Regions from separate parts of the Kocuria tytonicola genome, predicted to be linked through region 3. Evidence: riboswitches for the same ligand, from Rfam matches in the RefSeq annotation. Region 3 holds a riboswitch; each other region holds the start of a gene.
The links. A riboswitch is a leader RNA that binds a small molecule or an ion and turns the genes downstream of it on or off. The one in region 3 is predicted to bind S-adenosylmethionine.
Positions count from the first base shown of each region.

Region 1: it holds a riboswitch for S-adenosylmethionine, as region 3 does, so the genes downstream of both, EAE32_RS09915 (methylenetetrahydrofolate reductase) here and EAE32_RS08555 (hypothetical protein) in region 3, are expected to answer to the same signal.
Region 2: it holds a riboswitch for S-adenosylmethionine, as region 3 does, so the genes downstream of both, EAE32_RS09240 (bifunctional o-acetylhomoserine/o-acetylserine sulfhydrylase) here and EAE32_RS08555 (hypothetical protein) in region 3, are expected to answer to the same signal.
Region 4: it holds a riboswitch for S-adenosylmethionine, as region 3 does, so the genes downstream of both, EAE32_RS09510 (MetQ/NlpA family ABC transporter substrate-binding protein) here and EAE32_RS08555 (hypothetical protein) in region 3, are expected to answer to the same signal.

Region 1 is NZ_RDEX01000003.1:12,111-16,313, reverse strand. It holds gene EAE32_RS09930 (MarR family winged helix-turn-helix transcriptional regulator) at 1-137, opposite strand, end outside; gene EAE32_RS09925 (fructosamine kinase family protein) at 336-1,205, opposite strand; gene EAE32_RS09920 (hypothetical protein) at 1,497-1,814, shown strand; SAM riboswitch class IV at 1,886-2,002, shown strand; gene EAE32_RS09915 (methylenetetrahydrofolate reductase) at 2,048-3,043, shown strand; gene metE (5-methyltetrahydropteroyltriglutamate--homocysteine S-methyltransferase) at 3,234-4,203, shown strand, end outside.
Region 2 is NZ_RDEX01000002.1:228,585-232,787, forward strand. It holds gene EAE32_RS09230 (CPBP family intramembrane glutamic endopeptidase) at 1-651, shown strand, start outside; gene EAE32_RS09235 (VOC family protein) at 680-1,318, opposite strand; SAM riboswitch class IV at 1,437-1,556, shown strand; gene EAE32_RS09240 (bifunctional o-acetylhomoserine/o-acetylserine sulfhydrylase) at 1,628-3,133, shown strand; gene metX (homoserine O-acetyltransferase MetX) at 3,130-4,203, shown strand, end outside.
Region 3 is NZ_RDEX01000002.1:63,663-67,865, reverse strand. It holds gene EAE32_RS08565 (cell division protein PerM) at 1-906, opposite strand, end outside; gene EAE32_RS08560 (glycosyltransferase family 4 protein) at 1,023-2,186, shown strand; SAM riboswitch class IV at 2,287-2,428, shown strand; gene EAE32_RS08555 (hypothetical protein) at 2,450-2,746, shown strand; gene EAE32_RS08550 (GMC family oxidoreductase) at 2,845-4,203, opposite strand, start outside.
Region 4 is NZ_RDEX01000002.1:286,080-290,282, forward strand. It holds gene EAE32_RS09495 (solute symporter family protein) at 1-402, shown strand, start outside; gene EAE32_RS09500 (GlsB/YeaQ/YmgE family stress response membrane protein) at 568-831, shown strand; gene dxr (1-deoxy-D-xylulose-5-phosphate reductoisomerase) at 960-2,222, shown strand; SAM riboswitch class IV at 2,273-2,387, shown strand; gene EAE32_RS09510 (MetQ/NlpA family ABC transporter substrate-binding protein) at 2,474-3,364, shown strand; gene EAE32_RS09515 (methionine ABC transporter ATP-binding protein) at 3,361-4,203, shown strand, end outside.

The DNA of each region.
Region 1 (4,203 bases), on a different contig from region 3:
ATGGCCGTGTAGTCGGTGTCCCGCAGCCCCATGGTGCGGCGCACCTGGAAACCGATCTCCTGGTTCAGGGTGATCACCCGCCGCAGCGCACGCGAGTGGGGCCCGGCGTTGACGAGCTCCGCGCCGCTGCTGTCCATGCCGCACCTCGAGTCCACGATGGTTAGATCATCTAGTAAGCATCATGCGGTACACGGGCGAACGCTGTCCAACCCCGTGCACCCAGTCCGGCGTGCCACCTCCGGCGGCGCACCCGCGCATGTCCGGAGGGTGGCCCCACCGGTTTCCACGGCACGTCCGGCACCTGACGGCCGGGGCGCCTGCGCCGTCGCCGCCGCTCAGCCCAGCCGGCGCAGCGCCCTCATCACGGAGCCGCCGTAGCCCCCGCCGAAGCGGATGGCGTGGATCAGCAGCGGCGGCAGCTGGTACCACGGCACACGCTGGTGCCAGCCGTCGGCGAGGGGGTAGGTCTCGTCGTAGGCGGCAAAGCAGTCCCGCCCGAAGCCGCCGAAGAGCTGCATCATGGCGAGGTCGTACTCCCGGTGGCCGTAGAACGCCGAGGGGTCGATGAGCCAGTTCGCGCCCGCGCGGTCCACCACCCGGTTCCCGGCCCAGAGGTCTCCGTGCACCAGGCTCGGGGGCTCGGGCGGCCCCGCGAGCTCGGCGGCCCGCGGAGCGAGGCTCGCCAGCAGGCCCGACGCCGCGGGGTCCAGGTTCCCGGCATCGACCGCCTCGCGCAGCAGCGGCTCGATGCGGCGCCGCAGCAGGAAGTCCGCCCAGTCGTCGGTGGGGGTGAGGTCCACGGGCGCCGATCCAATGCGCTCGGGGAGGTCCGGGGAGAGCCACCCCACGTGCGGCGCGCGGGCCCGGTGGATCAGGGCCAGCCCGGTGCCGAAGCTGCGTTCCGTGGCGGCGTCACGGCCGCCCGAGGCCTCGTCGATCCACTCCAGCACGAGCGCGTCCTCGCTCACGTGGCGCACGCGCGGGACCCGCACCTCCTCGGGGCACACCGCGCGCAGCGCCTCCAGCCCCGCGGCCTCGACCGGCAGGACCCCCTCGGCGGCGTGCGGCATGGTCTTGGCGAACAGAGGACCCGCCGGGGTCTCCAGGCGGAAGGCGTTGGCACTGTCCCCGCCGCTGAGCGGGTGGGCGGCGCGGACGTGAAGATCGCTCACGAGCTCCCGGGGGAGCTGGTCCAGGTGTGACATGACTCCTGTCTAGCACCGCGCTCCGACAGGCGCACGGGCCGGCGGAGGTCTCGGAGAGCCGTCGCGGTGGGGCGCGTCGCAGCGTCCCGCCCCCCGTCAACGGCATGCGTGTGCATGGACAACGGTGCCGCACCGCCGCGTCGTGACCCCCGCCTCACCAGGCACGATGCGCCGCGTTGCTAGCATGTCGTCATCACTGCCCCACGCCATTGCACGACGGCGCCCGCGCACCCGGACGCGTCGGCGCACGTTCGTGACACCCGTTCCGCGCTGACCCGCTGCGAGGACATCATGGCCCCCTTCCTGCACCGTCACCGCCCCGAAACCTTCCTCTACGCCCTGGCCGCCGTTCTCGGTGTCCTGGGCGCGGTGGGCTACGCCGGCTCCTACTTCTCCAGCGACTGGGCCGTGAGGTACCCGGTCCTGCCCTTCTTCCTGGTGCTGCTGGCGGGTTCCCTCACCCTGACCGCCGTGACGCTGTCCCTGGTGCGGCTCTTCCACCAGGACCGCTACCCGGAGGACCCGCTCGATCCGGAGGCCCCCTCGGCCGCACCAGCCGCCGAGGACGCCCCGCGCAGCGGCAGCTCGGCGGCGCATCCGCCCCGCTGAGGCCGAAGGCGCTCCGCCGCCCGGACTTTTGACAGACCAGCGGCCCGTGCTACCGTCGCTCGCACATCAAGGATCATGAGTTCCGGCGCAAAGCTCTGGCTGGCCGGACGGCAACCCTCCTGCTGTAGTGGGGTGCCCCAGATGACGATCCGGCCGTCGCGCAACCGCGTGATCGGCAAGTACGGCGCTCGGATCTCACACCTCCGGCGTCCTACCGCCGGAGGTTTTCTCGTATGCCCGCACCGTTGGCAGCAGCCCGCACCGCCCCCGTCCACCCGGTGGAGCCTCCCACGGGCACGTCCTGGCTCGTGCGCCGGCCCCGCCGCTCCACGCTCGTCTCGTTCGAGGTGTTCCCGCCACGTCCCACCGCGGACCCGAACACCGTGTGGCGCAGCATCGACGCCATGGCCCAGGCCGGCCCGGACTTCTTCTCCGTCACGCACGGCCACTCGGGTGCCCCCGGCGTCACCCGTGAGGCGCTGCGGCACCTGCGCCGCACCACGAACACCCCGGTCATGGCCCACTTCACGTGCGGCGGCACCGATCGCGCGGGCCTGGAGAGCGCCGTGGAGCAGCTGCTGGACGACGGCGTCCGCGACCTCCTCGCCCTGCGCGGGGACCCGCCGCTGGGCGGCGCCGAGTGGGTGACCCCTCCGGGCGGATTGAACCGCGCCTCGGACCTCGTGCGGCTCGTGCGGGACGTGGAGCGGCGTCGTTTCGGGGACGGGTTCCGCCCCGGGACCCGGCCGCTGTCCGTGTCCGTGGCCTGCTACCCCTCACCCGCGCGGGGGCGTGACTTCGAGGCGGACCTCGCGTCCCTGTGGGACAAGCAGGAGGCCGGCGCGGACTACGGGATCACCCAGGTGCTCTACGAGCCCGAGGACTACGCCCGGTTCCTGGAGCGGGCCCGCTCCGAGGGCATCCACATCCCCGTGGTGGCCGGGCTGATGCCCCTCACGGACCCCCGGCGGCTGCGGCGGATGACCGAGATCACCGGCGTCTCCGTGCCGCGGCGCCTCACGGACTTCCTCGCCGCGGACTCCCCCGAGGACATGCGCCACCGCGGCATCGCGGCCACGCTCTCGCTCATCGACGACCTCCTGGACCTGGGCTGCGCCGGGTTCCACCTCTACACGTTCAACCGGCCCGAGGCAGCACTCACCATCCTGGAGCACCTGCGCGTCCGGGACGCCGCCCGGGAGTACCGCGGCCGCAGTCCCGCGGTGTAGCCCGCGGCGTAGCCCCGGCGGCAGCCAACCGGGGACCCGCGCGCCGCGCCCCCAGGCCCCCAGGCCCCCAGGCACTCGGACATTCAGACACCCCACCACCCGTTTCGCGAGCGCACCCGCCCGCGAGCGCGGTTCCGCACACCCTCTTCCACCCCAGACAACCCCTGACACCCCTGACGAAGGAGTTCCCATGACCACCCAGCACACCCCCGCGTTCCCCACCGCCACCGTCCTGGGCTATCCCCGGATCGGCCCGGACCGCGATCTCAAACGGGCCCTGGAGGCCTACTGGAAGGACCCGCGGGAGCACCCCGCGAGCACCGTCCTGGACACCCTCGCGCAGCTGCGGGAGCGCACGACGACGCGGCTCACCCAGCTCGGTCTGACCGACGACGCCGCCGTGCCCGGCGAGGGCTTCGCCGTGGACCACGTGCTGGACACCGCCCTCGCCCTGGGTGCGGTGCCGGCCCGCTTCGCCGCGGACGGCTTCCGTGCCGCCGCCCCGGACACCGCGCGCGGCATCGAGCTGGTGACCACCCTGTCCCGGGGCACGGACCACCTGGAGCCGCTGGAGATGACCAAGTGGTTCGACACGAACTACCACTACTACGTTCCCGAGATCGGGCCGGACACACCCCTCAGCGCGCACCCCGAGAGCCTCGTGTCCCGCTACCGGGACACCCTGCGCCGTACCGGGACCAGGACCCGCCCCGTGCTCGTGGGCCCGGTGACGCTGCTGCTGCTGTCCCGCCCCGAGACCACCGACGACGCCCCGGCCGACCCGCTGGCCCGGCTCGACGACGTGGTGGGCCACTACCTCACGATCCTCTCGGAGCTCGCGGCTGCTGGCGTGCAGTGGGTGCAGCTGGACGAGCCCGCGCTCGCCGCGGACGGCTGGGCCGTGGACCGCGCGGAGATCGTCACGGCCCTTGAAGCCGCCTACGCCCGGCTCACCCACCCCGTGCACCGGCCCGCGGTGCTCGTGACCGTGGGCTACGGGGAGGCCGGGGAGGACGCGCTGCTCGCCCTCGCCCGGACGGACGCGGACGCCCTGGCCGTGGACCTCGACCGCGGGGACGTGCCCTCGGCCGCCGCGCTCGAGGCGTGGGGCGGACGTGCGGTGGTGGGCGGCGTCGTGGGCGGGCGCACCGTGTGGCGCA
Region 2 (4,203 bases), 160 kb from region 3:
CTCGCGGAGATGGTGCTGCGGTCCTCGATTGCGGAGAGCTCCACCACCCTGAACCAGCCCCTCAGCCGGGTACCGGTGGTCGACGCGCTGCGCCGCCTCGCGGGCATTTGCCTCGCCCTCGTGCCCGTGGCGCTCGCGGTCTACCTCCTGGCGGGCACCGCATCCCGCATTCCGGCCGCCCTGCGCGGCATGGGTGCGGACGGCAAGCGCCCGGCGCACGACGCCGCCTGGGGCCTCGGGCTGTTCCTCGCCATGGGCGGCGGCACGCTCGTGCTCTACCGGGTGGGCCGTGCGCTCGGGATCACCGCGCAGATCACCACGTCCACGCTGGACACCACCTGGTGGGCAGTGGCACTGCTCGCGCTCACAGCCGCACGGCACGCTCTGGTGGAGGAAGTCATCGTGGTGGCGTTCCTCGCGGACCGCATGCGCGGGCTGGGCCGCTCCTGGTGGACCGTGGCGGTGGTGTCCTCGGTGCTGCGGGCGAGCTACCACCTGTACCAGGGGGTGGGGCCGGCCGTGGGGAACCTCGTGATGGGGCTCGTCTTCGTGTGGTGCTACCGCCGGTACGGCCGCGTGATGCCGCTGCTGCTGGCCCACTTCCTGCTGGACGCGGCCGGTTTCCTCGCACCCCAGCTGCTGGCGGGATGACACCGTGGCACCGCCAGGATGCCGGGGCTCAGATGGTGACGGTGCCGTCCGGAGTGTCGAAGGAGACCGCCATCAGGCCGGGGGTGCCGTTGGGGGCGCTCCAGGTGACGTCCAGCGAGCGCAGGACGTCCTCCACGGGACCGCCCAGCCAGTCCGTGACCCGCTCGGGAGAGCCCGCGATCTCCATGCCGGTGAGGCGCACGTCCGTGAGACGGGCCTGGGAGGGGTGCATCGCGTCCGCGGAGTCGAAGTGGATCATGAACGGCAGCTGGGGGTCCGCGATCAGGCCCTTGACGCCGATCTGGTGCCACTCCAGCTGGCGCCCGTCCGGGAAGAGCCGGGAACCCGGGGCGGCGGGGCGCCCGAGCTTGTCCTCGAAGGGCGCGAGGTCCGGGACCTCCACGACCCAGCCGAGCCAGCCACCGCCGGCCTCGGAACGGGCGCGGACGGCCTGGCCGAACGGCGCCTTCTCCGCAGCGGGGTGCTCCAGGACGGTCACGACCTCCACGTACTGGTGGTCGGTGAGCGGCAGGATCATGTTCCGGGTGCCGAAGCGGGGATGGACCCCGCCCTTGACCGGCTCGATCCCCAGGCGGTCCGCGATCCGCTCGGTGGTGGCCTCCAGCCCGTCCGGCTGTGCTGCGAAGGAAACGTGGTCCAGCTTCATGCAGTCATCGTGACACCCGTCATACGGCCGTCCAAATCGGGCGGTGCAACACACGGGACCACCCGGACGGAACGCTCGCTTGACGGGTGCCCGGGGTGGTTCCCACAATGGAAGCCTAGGTCACGAGAGTCAGCGCCAAGCCCCAGCTTGCTGACCGGCAACCCTCCCTACCGCGGCGGGGTGCCCTGGGTGAAGACCTGGCCGGGACGTCGTCCGACGTCTGCGGCAAGCGCGGGCCCTCGGTTGCCCGTTCGTGCGGGCGCCGTGCGGACGGTCGCCAGGCCCCTGATCCTGCACAGGAGCACGGCCATGAGCACTGCACCCACCCCCGACAACCCCGAGGGCTGGTCCTTCGAGACCCGGCAGATCCACGCCGGTCAGAACCCGGACCCCGTGACCGGAGCCCGGTCGCTGCCCATCTACCAGACCTCGTCCTTCGTGTTCCCGGACGCGGACACGGCCGCCGCCCGGTTCGCCCTGCAGGAGATGGGACCCCTGTACTCCCGCCTGACCAACCCCACCACGGAGGTGGTGGAGAACCGCATCGCCTCCCTCGAGGGCGGCGTGGGCGCACTGATGGTCGCGTCCGGGCAGGCCGCCGCGACGCTGGCGGTGCTCAACCTGGGCGGCGCGGGCAGTCACGTGGTGGCCAGCCCCTCCCTCTACGGCGGGTCCTACAACCTGCTCAAGCACACGCTCGCGCGGCTGGGGGTGGAGACCACCTTCGTGGCGGACCCGGATGACCCGCAGCAGTGGCGGGACGCCGTGCGGCCCAGCACCGTGGCGTTCTTCGGGGAGATGATCCCCAACCCCCGCAACGATGTCCTGGACGTGGAGACGGTCGCCGAGATCGCCCACCGGGCCGGTGTGCCGCTGATCGTGGACAACACCGTGGCCACCCCGTACCTGGTGCGGCCCATCGAGTGGGGCGCGGACATCGTGCTGCACTCGGGCACCAAGTTCCTGGGCGGGCACGGCACGGCGATCGGCGGGTTCATCGTGGACGCCGGGCGCTTCGACTACGGTGCGGACCCCGAGCGCTTCCCCGGCTTCAACGAGCCGGACCCCACCTACAACGGCCTGGTGTACGCGCGGGACCTGGGGGAGGGCGGCGCGTTCGGCGCGAACCTCTCCTACGTGCTCAAGGCGCGCGTGCAGCTGCTGCGTGATCTGGGCTCGGCCATCTCACCGTTCAACGCGTTCCTCATCGAGCAGGGGATCGAGACGCTCTCCCTGCGCGTGGAGCGCCACGTGGCCAACGTCCAGCGGGTGGCCGAGTGGCTCGAGGCCCGCCCCGAGGTGCGCTCCGTCTCCTACGCGGGCCTGCCCTCCTCGCCGTGGCACGAGCGCGCCCGGAAGTACGCCCCCCGAGGAGCCGGTTCCGTCCTCGGCTTCGTCCTGGACGGCGGCAGGGACGCGGGGATCGCCTTCGTGGACGCACTCGGCCTGCACTCCCATGTGGCGAACATCGGGGACGTGCGCTCGCTGGTGATCCACCCGGCGTCGACGACGCACGCGCAGCTCTCGGCCGAGGAGCAGCTCGCGGCGGGTGTGGAACCCGGTTTCGTGCGGCTTTCTGTGGGCACCGAGGGCATCGAGGACATCCTCGCGGACCTGGAGGCCGGTTTCGCGGCGGTGGCAGGCGCCCCGACCGCGGGGGACGCGCAGGAGCCGGCGCGCTCGCGGTCGGCACAGTCGGCACAGGGTGGCGATGACGCCGTGGTTGCCGACACGGCGGTGGGCGCGGGTCGCGGAGGTGGCCCAGCGGCGTCGTCGAGGGCGCGTGGTGGCACGGACGCGGAGCGTGCGGCGTGAGCGCGGTGCAGACCGCGCCCACCGTGCGCCGGGACGGCGTGGTGCGCCGCGCGGACCTCGGGGAGCTGGAGCTGGAGTCCGGGGTGCGCCTGCCGGACGTGTGCCTGGCGTACGAGACGTGGGGCGAGCTGGCCCCGGACGGCTCCAACGCAGTGCTGGTCGAGCACGCGCTCACGGGCGATTCGCACGTGGCGCGCGGCACCAGTGTTGGGTACGGGGACACCGCACCCTTCGACACCCTGGACCGCCGCGTGGCCGCGGGGACCGACGGCTGGTGGGACGGGCTCGTGGGACCGGGGGCCGCGATCGACACCAACCGCTGGTTCGTGGTGTGCGCGAACATCCTGGGCGGCTGCCACGGCAGCACCGGCCCGGCGAGCCTGGCCCCGGACGGCGCCCCGTGGGGCTCGCGCTTCCCGCGCATCACCGTGCGCGACACCGTGGCCGCGGAGGCGCGGCTCGCGGACCTGCTGGGGATCCCGCAGTGGCGGCTCGTGGTGGGCGGCTCCATGGGCGGGGCCCGCGCGCTGGAGTGGGCCGTGTGCCACCCCGAGCGGGTGGCCGCGTGCGCGGTGATCGCCGCGAACGCCCGGGTCAGCGCGGAGCAGCTCGCGTGGGGCCGCACCCAGGCACTCGCCATCCGCCAGGACCCCCGGTTCCACCACGGCGACTACTACGCGGGCCCGCACCCCGTGGAGGGCCTCGGCCTGGCACGGCGGATCGCGCACATCACCTACCGCAGCGCCCACGAGCTCGCCGCGCGCTTCGGGCGGGAGCCCCAGCCGCGCGAGGACCCCGCGGGCACGTACCCCGGCAGCCGGGGTCGCTACCGGGTGGAGGGCTACCTGGACCACCAGGCGGAGAAGCTCGCGGCGCGCTTCGACGCGAACGCGTACCTCAGCGTCAACGAGACGTTGATGTCCCACGACGTCGCCCGCGGCCGCGGCAGCCTCCGGCAGGCCCTTGCGCGCACCCGCTGCGAGTGGCTCGTGGCCGCCGTGGACTCGGACCGGCTGTTCCCGCCCGAGGAGTCCGCGGAGCTCGCCGAAGCGCTGCCCGGTGAGCACGAG
Region 3 (4,203 bases):
CAGCAGCGCACCTCCCGCCACGGCCGCGGCGGCCGCGAGGGATCCCGCGCGGATCACGGCCCACACGTAGGAGCCCGCCCAGCGCGAGTACTGGCTCGTGCGCTGCAGCCAGGAGGCGGCATCCGTCCCGAGGACCGCTGCCAGCGAGCGCGAGACGCTCCAGCCGCCCACGAGTGCCCCCAGGCCCACGGGCAGCAGGGAGCACAGTGCCGCGGAGAGCAGGTCCACGGACACCTGGTCCGTGCGGGAGACCAGTGCCACCACCGCGGCGAGGAGCGCGTACGCCACCATGCCCGCGCAGAACGGCACGAGGAACTGCCCGCGCCAGCAGGCCCGCGCGATCCGCCGCCCGGCGACCACGGCGAGCGCAAACGGGATCAGCGTGAGACCGAGCGGCACCAGGGTGACGGTGCCACCGCCGTCCAGGGGCAACCCCTCGGCGGCCCGCACGTCCAGGGGCGTGCCGTGCGCAAGCAGCCAGCCGAGCCCGGCCAGCCGGAGGCTGCCGCCGGCGCCGAGCGTCGCGAAGCCCCCGGCCACCCAGACCGCGCCCAGCAGCAGAGCGCCGAGCAGCAGGCCCACCAGACCCACCGCGAGCATCTCGACGACGCCCTGCAGGGCCAGGGGCATGGGCAGCCCCGCGTCGTCGCGCTGCACCGCGGGGGGCTTCGCGGCGGGAGACGTCGCGGTGGCGGGCTGCGTGACGGAGCGTCGCGCCCCGGCGCCCCGTGCGCCGTCGTCCCCCCTGCCGAAATCCCCCGTACTGGAGCCTGGTGCGCCGCCCGGGGGGAGCCGTCCGGGTTCCCGCCGGTCGTCTGGGGCGGAACCGTCCGCGGCGGAGGAGCCGCGCGCTCGCCATCGGTCGCGTACGCCCGTGATCGCACCGGGCACTGAGGGAAGTTTCATCACGCTCATCTTTCCACGTCCGGGCGGCCGCGGCCCGCAGCGCTGTTCGTCCGGACTTCACCCGCAGGACACCGGTGCGTGACGCCGCGGTGGGGCACGGACGCCAGGGTGGAGGCGTGAGAATCGCACTGGTGGCAGAACAGTTCCTCCCCCACGTCAACGGCGTCACCCACTCCGTGATCCGCGTCCTGGAACACCTGCGCGACCACGGCCACGAGGCCATGGTGATCGCTCCTTCCTACGAGAAGACCCTCTTCCTGGGCTCCGTGGACCACGTGGACGGCGTGCGTGTGGAGCGTATTCCCTCCCTCCCGCTCGCCGGGTACCCGGAGGTGCGCGTCGCAAGCTGCACCGTGAACCGGATGCAGCGCATCCTGGCGCGCTTCGCGCCGGACGTGGTCCACGTGGCCTCCCCCTTCATCCTGGGCTGGCAGGCCATCCAGGCCGCCAAGGGCCTGGGTCTGCCGTGCGTGGCCGTCTACCAGACGGACGTCCCCGGCTACGCCGCGCGCTACGGCGCCGCGCTCCTGGAGAAGAGCATGTGGTCCCACGTGCGCACCATGCACAACAGCGCCACCCTCACCCTGGCCCCCTCCACGGCGTCCATCGCCTCCCTGCACGAGCACGGGGTGCAGCGGGTCCACACGTGGCGCCGCGGCGTGGACACCGTCCGCTTCAGCCCGGACCGGCGCGACGACGCGTGGCGCGATCGGGTGGGCGGCGGCCGGCGGATCGTCGGGTACGTGGGGCGGCTCGCTCCGGAGAAGCAGGTGGCGGACCTCGTGGTCCTGGACTCCCTGCCGGACACCCAGCTCGTGGTGGTGGGCTCCGGCCCCCAGAAGGAGTCGCTGCGTGCGCTGCTCCCCCACGCCCACTTCGAGGGGTTCCTCTCCGGCACCGAGCTGGCCACGGTCATGGCCTCCCTGGACGTGTTCGTCCACCCCGGCGAGCACGAGACGTTCTGCCAGACCATCCAGGAGGCCATGGCCTGCGCGGTCCCCGTGGTCGCCGTGGGCCGCGGCGGCCCGCTGGACCTCGTGGACTCCTCCCGCAACGGCTGGCTCTACCGCCCCGGGGACACCGAGGCCCTGCGGGATCGGGTGCGGGACCTCGTGGGCGACGACGCCAAGCGTCTCGCGTTCGCGCGCACGGCCCACCGGACGGTGCAGACCCGCACGTGGGACGCCGTGTGCGACCAGCTCGTGGAGCACTACGGGCGAGCGGCCCGCGTGAACTCCCGCACGAACGGGGCACGGCGGACGGGGCTGGGCGCCCGCTGACCGGACGGCCCGGGCCACGAGGCTCCGTTGGTTAAGTTTTGATGACATTCCCGGCCGCTCCCTGGCTCGCACCGGGCAGCGCTGACTAGGCTCGAACCACCTTCACGAGATGCGCCTGCGCACGGGCCACTGGCCCGCGCGCTCACCCGAGCTCCAACTCGGCGCACGCCAACCCTCGGTTCAGGGGTGGTTTGGATGACGAAGTGGCCGATTCACACGTGTGACTCCGGCAAGCGACCAGAAACAACCAGAGGCCCCGGAAGATGAACAGCACAGCACAGCGACCCCCGTCCACCCAGCGGACGAGCCCCGACTCCCGCGAGCAGTGGGTGGACGTCACCGTCCACGCGGACACCGCGCACCACCTCGTGTCGCTCACGGAGCCCGACGGCCAGCAGCACCAGTACGCCACGGACGACGTCCGTGCGGTTGCCGCGGCCGCGCAGCACACCCGCGGAAGGGGCCAGTGGTGCGCCAAGTACCGCAGGCTCCTGGTCCCCGGGGCCTCCGGCGTCACCGGCGGGATGTCCTTCTACAAGCTGGAGCCGCTCTCCGCCTGAGCGCCTCGGCGCTCCCCGGCACCGGGGCAGACCGGTCCGGAGCACGACGACGCCCGGCACCTCACGGCGCCGGGCGTCGTCGTTGGCCGGGTCGAGGGCTACTGCTGCCCGGCCCCGTGGTCCGCCGCGATCAGCTCCGCGGCCCGCTCACCGATCATGTAGACGGTGATGTTGGGGTTCACGGTCACTAGCTCCGGCATCACGGAGGCGTCCGCGACGCGCAGCCCCCTCACCCCCTTGACCCGCAGCTGGGGGTCCAGGGGCGAGTCCGCGTCCTCCACCGGACCCATGCGGCACGAGCCCGCCGGGTGGTACACGGTGTTGTGGGTGCGGCGGATGTAGTCCGCGATCTCCTCGTCGCTCTGCACGTCCTCCCCGGGGAACAGCTCCCTGCCGGCCCACTCGGACATGCCCTGCTGCGCCACGATCTCCCGCGCGCGGCGGATGCCCGCCGTCATGATGCGCATGTCGTAGCCCTCGGGATCCGTGAAGTAGCGGGGATCCACACGGGGCTTGTCCCGGAAGTCACGCGTGCGCAGCCGCACGGTGCCGCGCGAGCGGGCGTGGGTCACGTTCGGGGTCAGGCAGAACGCGTTGTCCGCCGTGGGATAGCCCTGGCGGTAGGTGTGCATGTCGAAGTTCACGCTGCCGTAGTGCATCATCAGGTCCGGGCGGTCCAGGCCCTCGTCCACCTGGTCGAACACGCCGATCTCCCACCACTGGGTGGAGTCCTCCACCATGGGCTGCTTCGCCTCCCACTGGATCACCGCCTCCGGGTGGTCCTGCAGGTGCGAGCCGACGCCCGGGGAGTCCACGAGCACGTCCACGCCCACCTCGGAGAGGTGCTCGGCGGGGCCGATGCCGGAGAGCATGAGCAGCTTGGGGGTGTCGATCGCACCGGCGGAGACGACCACCTCGCGGCGGGCGGAGATCACGTGCGCCTTGCCGAACGCGTTGTCCGTGACCTCCACGCCGGTGGCGCGGCGGTCCTCGTCGAAGAGCACCCGCTTGACCTGGGTGCCCGTGAGAATCGTGAGGTTCTCACGGTCCTGGGCGGGGTGCAGGTAGCTCACGGAGGAGGAGGACCGCGTGCCGTCCTCGCGGGCGCTGATCTGGAAGAAGCTCGCGCCCTGCGTCACGGTCTTGCCGGTGTTGAAGTCCGCGCGGGGGATGCCTGCCTGTTCGGCCGCCTCCAGCAGGGCGACGCCGCTCGGGTCCGCCGGGGGCACGGTGCGCAGCCGAACGGGGCCGTCGTGGCCGTGGTGGGCGCCCGGGTCCTCGTTGTTCTCCAGCTTCTGGTAGAGCCGGAACGCCAGCTCGGAGTTCCAGCCCTGCGCCCCGTGCTTGGACTCCCACTCGTCCAGGTCCTCGCTCGGTGCCCAGAACGCGATGCAGGAGTTGTGGGACGAGCAGCCGCCCAGCACCTTGGCACGGGCCATGCGCATGAAGGAGTTGCC
Region 4 (4,203 bases), 220 kb from region 3:
GCGGGTGGCATCGGCGCGCAGGGGCAGAACGTGGCGTTCCTCGTGGCCCTCGCCTTTGCGGTGGCCGCCTCCGCCAACCTGCCCACCATCCTCTACTCCCTGTACTGGAAGCGGTTCACCACGCGAGGGGCCGTGTGGTCCATGTACGGCGGGCTGATCCTCTCCGTGGTGCTGATCGTCTTCTCCCCGGTCATGTCCGGTGCGGAGACGTCCATGATCCCCACCGCGGACTTCGCCGTCTACCCGCTGTCCAACCCGGGCATCATCTCCATCCCGGCCTCGTTCCTGCTGGGCTTCCTGGGCTCCGTCACGGAGCGCCGCAAGGAGGATCCGTACAAGCAGTCCGAGATGGAGGTGCGCTCGCTCACGGGTGTGGGCGCGGAGAAGCCCGTGGCCCACTGATCGCGGGGGAGGGCGGTTTCTGTGAGCCACATCTCCTACCCGACGGTAAGGCCTATAGTCCTGCTATCTGGTAGTACACTGAACGGCAGTTCGCTGACCAGAGCGAGGCTCGCCCCGTCATGTGGGCAACCGCATGCGCGAGCAACGACAACTTGAGGTGGAGAAATGGGCATTATTAGCTGGATCATCCTCGGTCTGATCGCTGGCGCCCTCGCCAAGCTGATCCTGCCGGGCAAGCAGGGTGGCGGGATCATCGTGACCATCATCCTGGGCGTCGTGGGCGCGTTCCTCGGCGGCTGGCTGGGCAGCTTCATTCCGGGCCTGCACGCCGGGATCGACAAGATCAGCATCGGCACCATCATCACGTCCGTGGTCGGCGCACTCATCGTGCTGCTGGTCTACGGCTTCGTGACCGGGCGTCGTCGCTGAACGACCCACAGGCCCTGAGGGGCCTTCGCGCAAGGGCGTCACCTCCGAGGTGGCGCCCTTGTCGCATCTGCGGAGCCGGGCCCACACCGCGTCCGGGCCATACTGGTCCCATGAACAGCGCACCCGCCATGACCCCGGACCTCGACCGCGCCACCCGGGACGCCCCCCGCAGTCTGGTGATCCTGGGCTCCACCGGCTCCATCGGCACGCAGGCGCTGGACGTCGTCGCCTCGGCGGCACGGCTCGCCCGGCCCGTCACGGACGCGGAGCACCCGCCCTTCCGGGTGCTCGCCCTCGCGGCCGGTGCCGGCAACCTGGAGCTGCTCGCGCGCCAGGCCGTGGACTTCGCGGTGGCGGCCGTGGGCACGAGTGGCACGGCGGACGACGCCGCCCGGCTGCGTGAGCTGCTCGCGGCACGGACGCGGGCGGCGTCGTCGGCGGCGCTTCCCGAGGTGTTCCACGGTCCCGAGGCGGCCACGCGGATCGCCGAGTGGAACGGGACGGACGTGGTGCTCAACGGGATCACCGGCAGCATCGGTCTGGCTCCCACGCTCGCGGCTCTCACGGCGGGGCACCGCGTGGCGCTGGCCAACAAGGAGTCGCTGATCGCCGGGGGGCCGCTCGTGAAACGCGCGGCCGAGGCCACGGGCCTCGCCGACGCGCTGATCCCGGTGGACTCCGAGCACTCGGCCATTGCCCAGACCCTGCGCTCCGGCACGGCGGGGGAGGTGGCACGTCTGGTGCTGACCGCGTCCGGCGGCCCGTTCCGCGGGATGAACCGCGCGCAGCTCGCGGACGTCACCCCCGCGCAGGCCCTCAAGCACCCCACATGGGACATGGGAGTCATGGTGACCACCAACTCCGCCACGATGGTCAACAAGGCGCTCGAGGTCCTGGAGGCGTCCCTGCTCTTCGACGTGGACCTGGAGCGCATCGACGTGACCGTGCACCCGCAGTCCGTGGTGCACTCCATGGTGCAGTTCGTGGACGGCTCCACGATCGCGCAGGCCTCCCCGCCGGACATGCGGCTTCCCCTGGCGCTCGGCGTCGGCTGGCCCCACCGCGTGACCGGCGCGGCGGTGCCGTGCGACTGGAGCACCGCCGCGCAGTGGACGTTCGAGCCCCTGGACGCCGAGGCCTTTCCCGCGGTGGAGCTCATGAAGCGCGCGGGGTCTCTGGGCGGGACCTGGCCCGCGGTGTTCAACGCGGCGAACGAGGAGGCCGTGCACGCGTTCCACCGCGGGGAGCTGGGCTTCACGGGGATCGTGGACCTCGTGGAGCGCGTGGTGGGAGACCACGACGGGGTGCGGGAGCCCACGCTGGAGGATGTCCTCGAGGCTGAGCGGTGGGCCCGGGCCCACGCGGGCGAGCGAATCTCCCGCGGCCGCTGAGGCACGGGCGGTGCCGGTGGTGCCGCAGTCCCGTGCTAGGCTCGTGGGCGGATGACGAGATCCGGCGCGTAGCTCTGGCTGGCCGGACGGCAACCCTCTCCCGTAGCGGGGTGCCCCAGATGACCATCCGGCCGCGGTTCGAAAAGATCACGGCAAGTGCGGTTTCTCTTCGAATGGCACGTGTCTGATCATTGCCCTCATCCAGGCGGGACCCTTCGCTCCGCGCGACCGGACCCCGACCCTGGAAAGGCATGATCGTGCGAACCAAACGACTGCTCCCCGTAGTACTGGCCACCACCCTGGGCCTGACCCTCACCGCGTGCGGTGGCGGCTCCGAGAACACGGACCCGGCCGCGGACGGCAAGATCACCATCGGCATCGTGGGCTCGACCCCCGTGCAGGATGCGCTCAAGGACGTGGCGGCGCAGCACGACGTCACGGTCGAGTACGTGGACTTCAGCGACTACAGCCAGCCGAACCCCGCACTGAAGAGCGGGGACATCGACATGAACTGGTTCCAGCACATCGCGTACCTCGCGGACTACAACAACAGCTCCGGGGACACCATCACGCCCGTGGGCTCCACGTCGATCTTCCCGCTGGGGCTGTACTCCAAGACCGCGAAGTCCGTGGGGGACCTCAAGCAGGGTGACGAGATCGCCGTGCCCAACGACTCCATCAACCTCTCGCGCTCCCTGAACCTGCTGAAGCAGCAGGGGCTGGTGTCCTTCACCAAGGACACGATCGCGCCCACGGAGCAGGACCTCGACGCCGAGAAGTCCAAGGTCAAGGTCCGCCCGGTCTCCGCCGAGCAGACCGTGCTGTCCATGGACTCGGTGGCCGGTTCCGTGGTCAACAACGACTTCCTGGACCGCGCGAACCTCGACCCGAAGAACGCGCTCGCGCAGGACGACCCCACCGCCGACAGCGCCAAGGTCTACGACAACCTCTTCGCCGCGACCCAGGCGAACGCGGACAACGAGACGCTGAAGAAGGTGGCGAGCTTCTACTACGACTCCACGGTCCAGGAGGCCGAGAAGAAGGAGACCAAGGGCACCGCCGTTCCCACCAAGGTGGACCAGCAGGAGCTCAAGGACCTGCTCGCGCGGTACTCGCAGGACCTCAAGGAGCAGAGCAAGTGAGCCCAGCCGACACGGCGAGCACCCTGGTCAGCTTCCGGGACGTCAGCAAGGTCTTCGAGACGGGGAACCGACGCCGCAGGCGCACGGTCACCGCCGTCGAGTCCGTGGACCTGGACATCCGCAGGGGCGAGATCTTCGCGGTCATCGGCTACTCCGGGGCCGGCAAGTCCACGCTCGTGCGCCTCATCAACGGCCTCGAGCCCGTGACCTCCGGTTTCCTCGAGGTTGCCGGGCGGCGCGTGGACGGCCGGTCGGAGACCCAGCTGGCACCCGTCCGCCGGGACATCGGCATGATCTTCCAGCAGTTCAACCTGTTCACCTCGCGCACGGTGGCGGGCAACGTGGAGTACCCGCTCAAGCGTGCCGGGTGGAGCGCGGAGAACCGGAAGGCCCGCGTGGCGGAGCTGCTGGAGTTCGTGGGCCTCACCGAGCGCGCCGGGAACTACCCCGAGCAGCTCTCGGGCGGGCAGAAGCAGCGCGTGGGCGTCGCCCGGGCGCTCGCCACGAGCCCCGAGCTGCTGCTCGCGGACGAGTCCACCTCCGCCCTGGACCCGGAGACCACCCAGGAGGTGCTGGGCCTGCTGCGCCGGGTCAACCGTGAACTGGGGATCACCATCGTGCTCATCACCCACGAGATGGACGTGGTGCGCGCCGTCGCGGACCGAGTGGCCGTGATGGACGGCGGGCGCGTCGTCGAGGTGGGGAGCACCGCGGAGATCTTCGCGCACCCCAAGGCGGAGACCACCCGCAAGTTCGTGTCCTCGGTGATGCGCACCGTGCCGCGGGAGGACGAGCTCGCCACGCTGCGCCGTGATCACCCGGGGCGCCTGGTGCTCGTG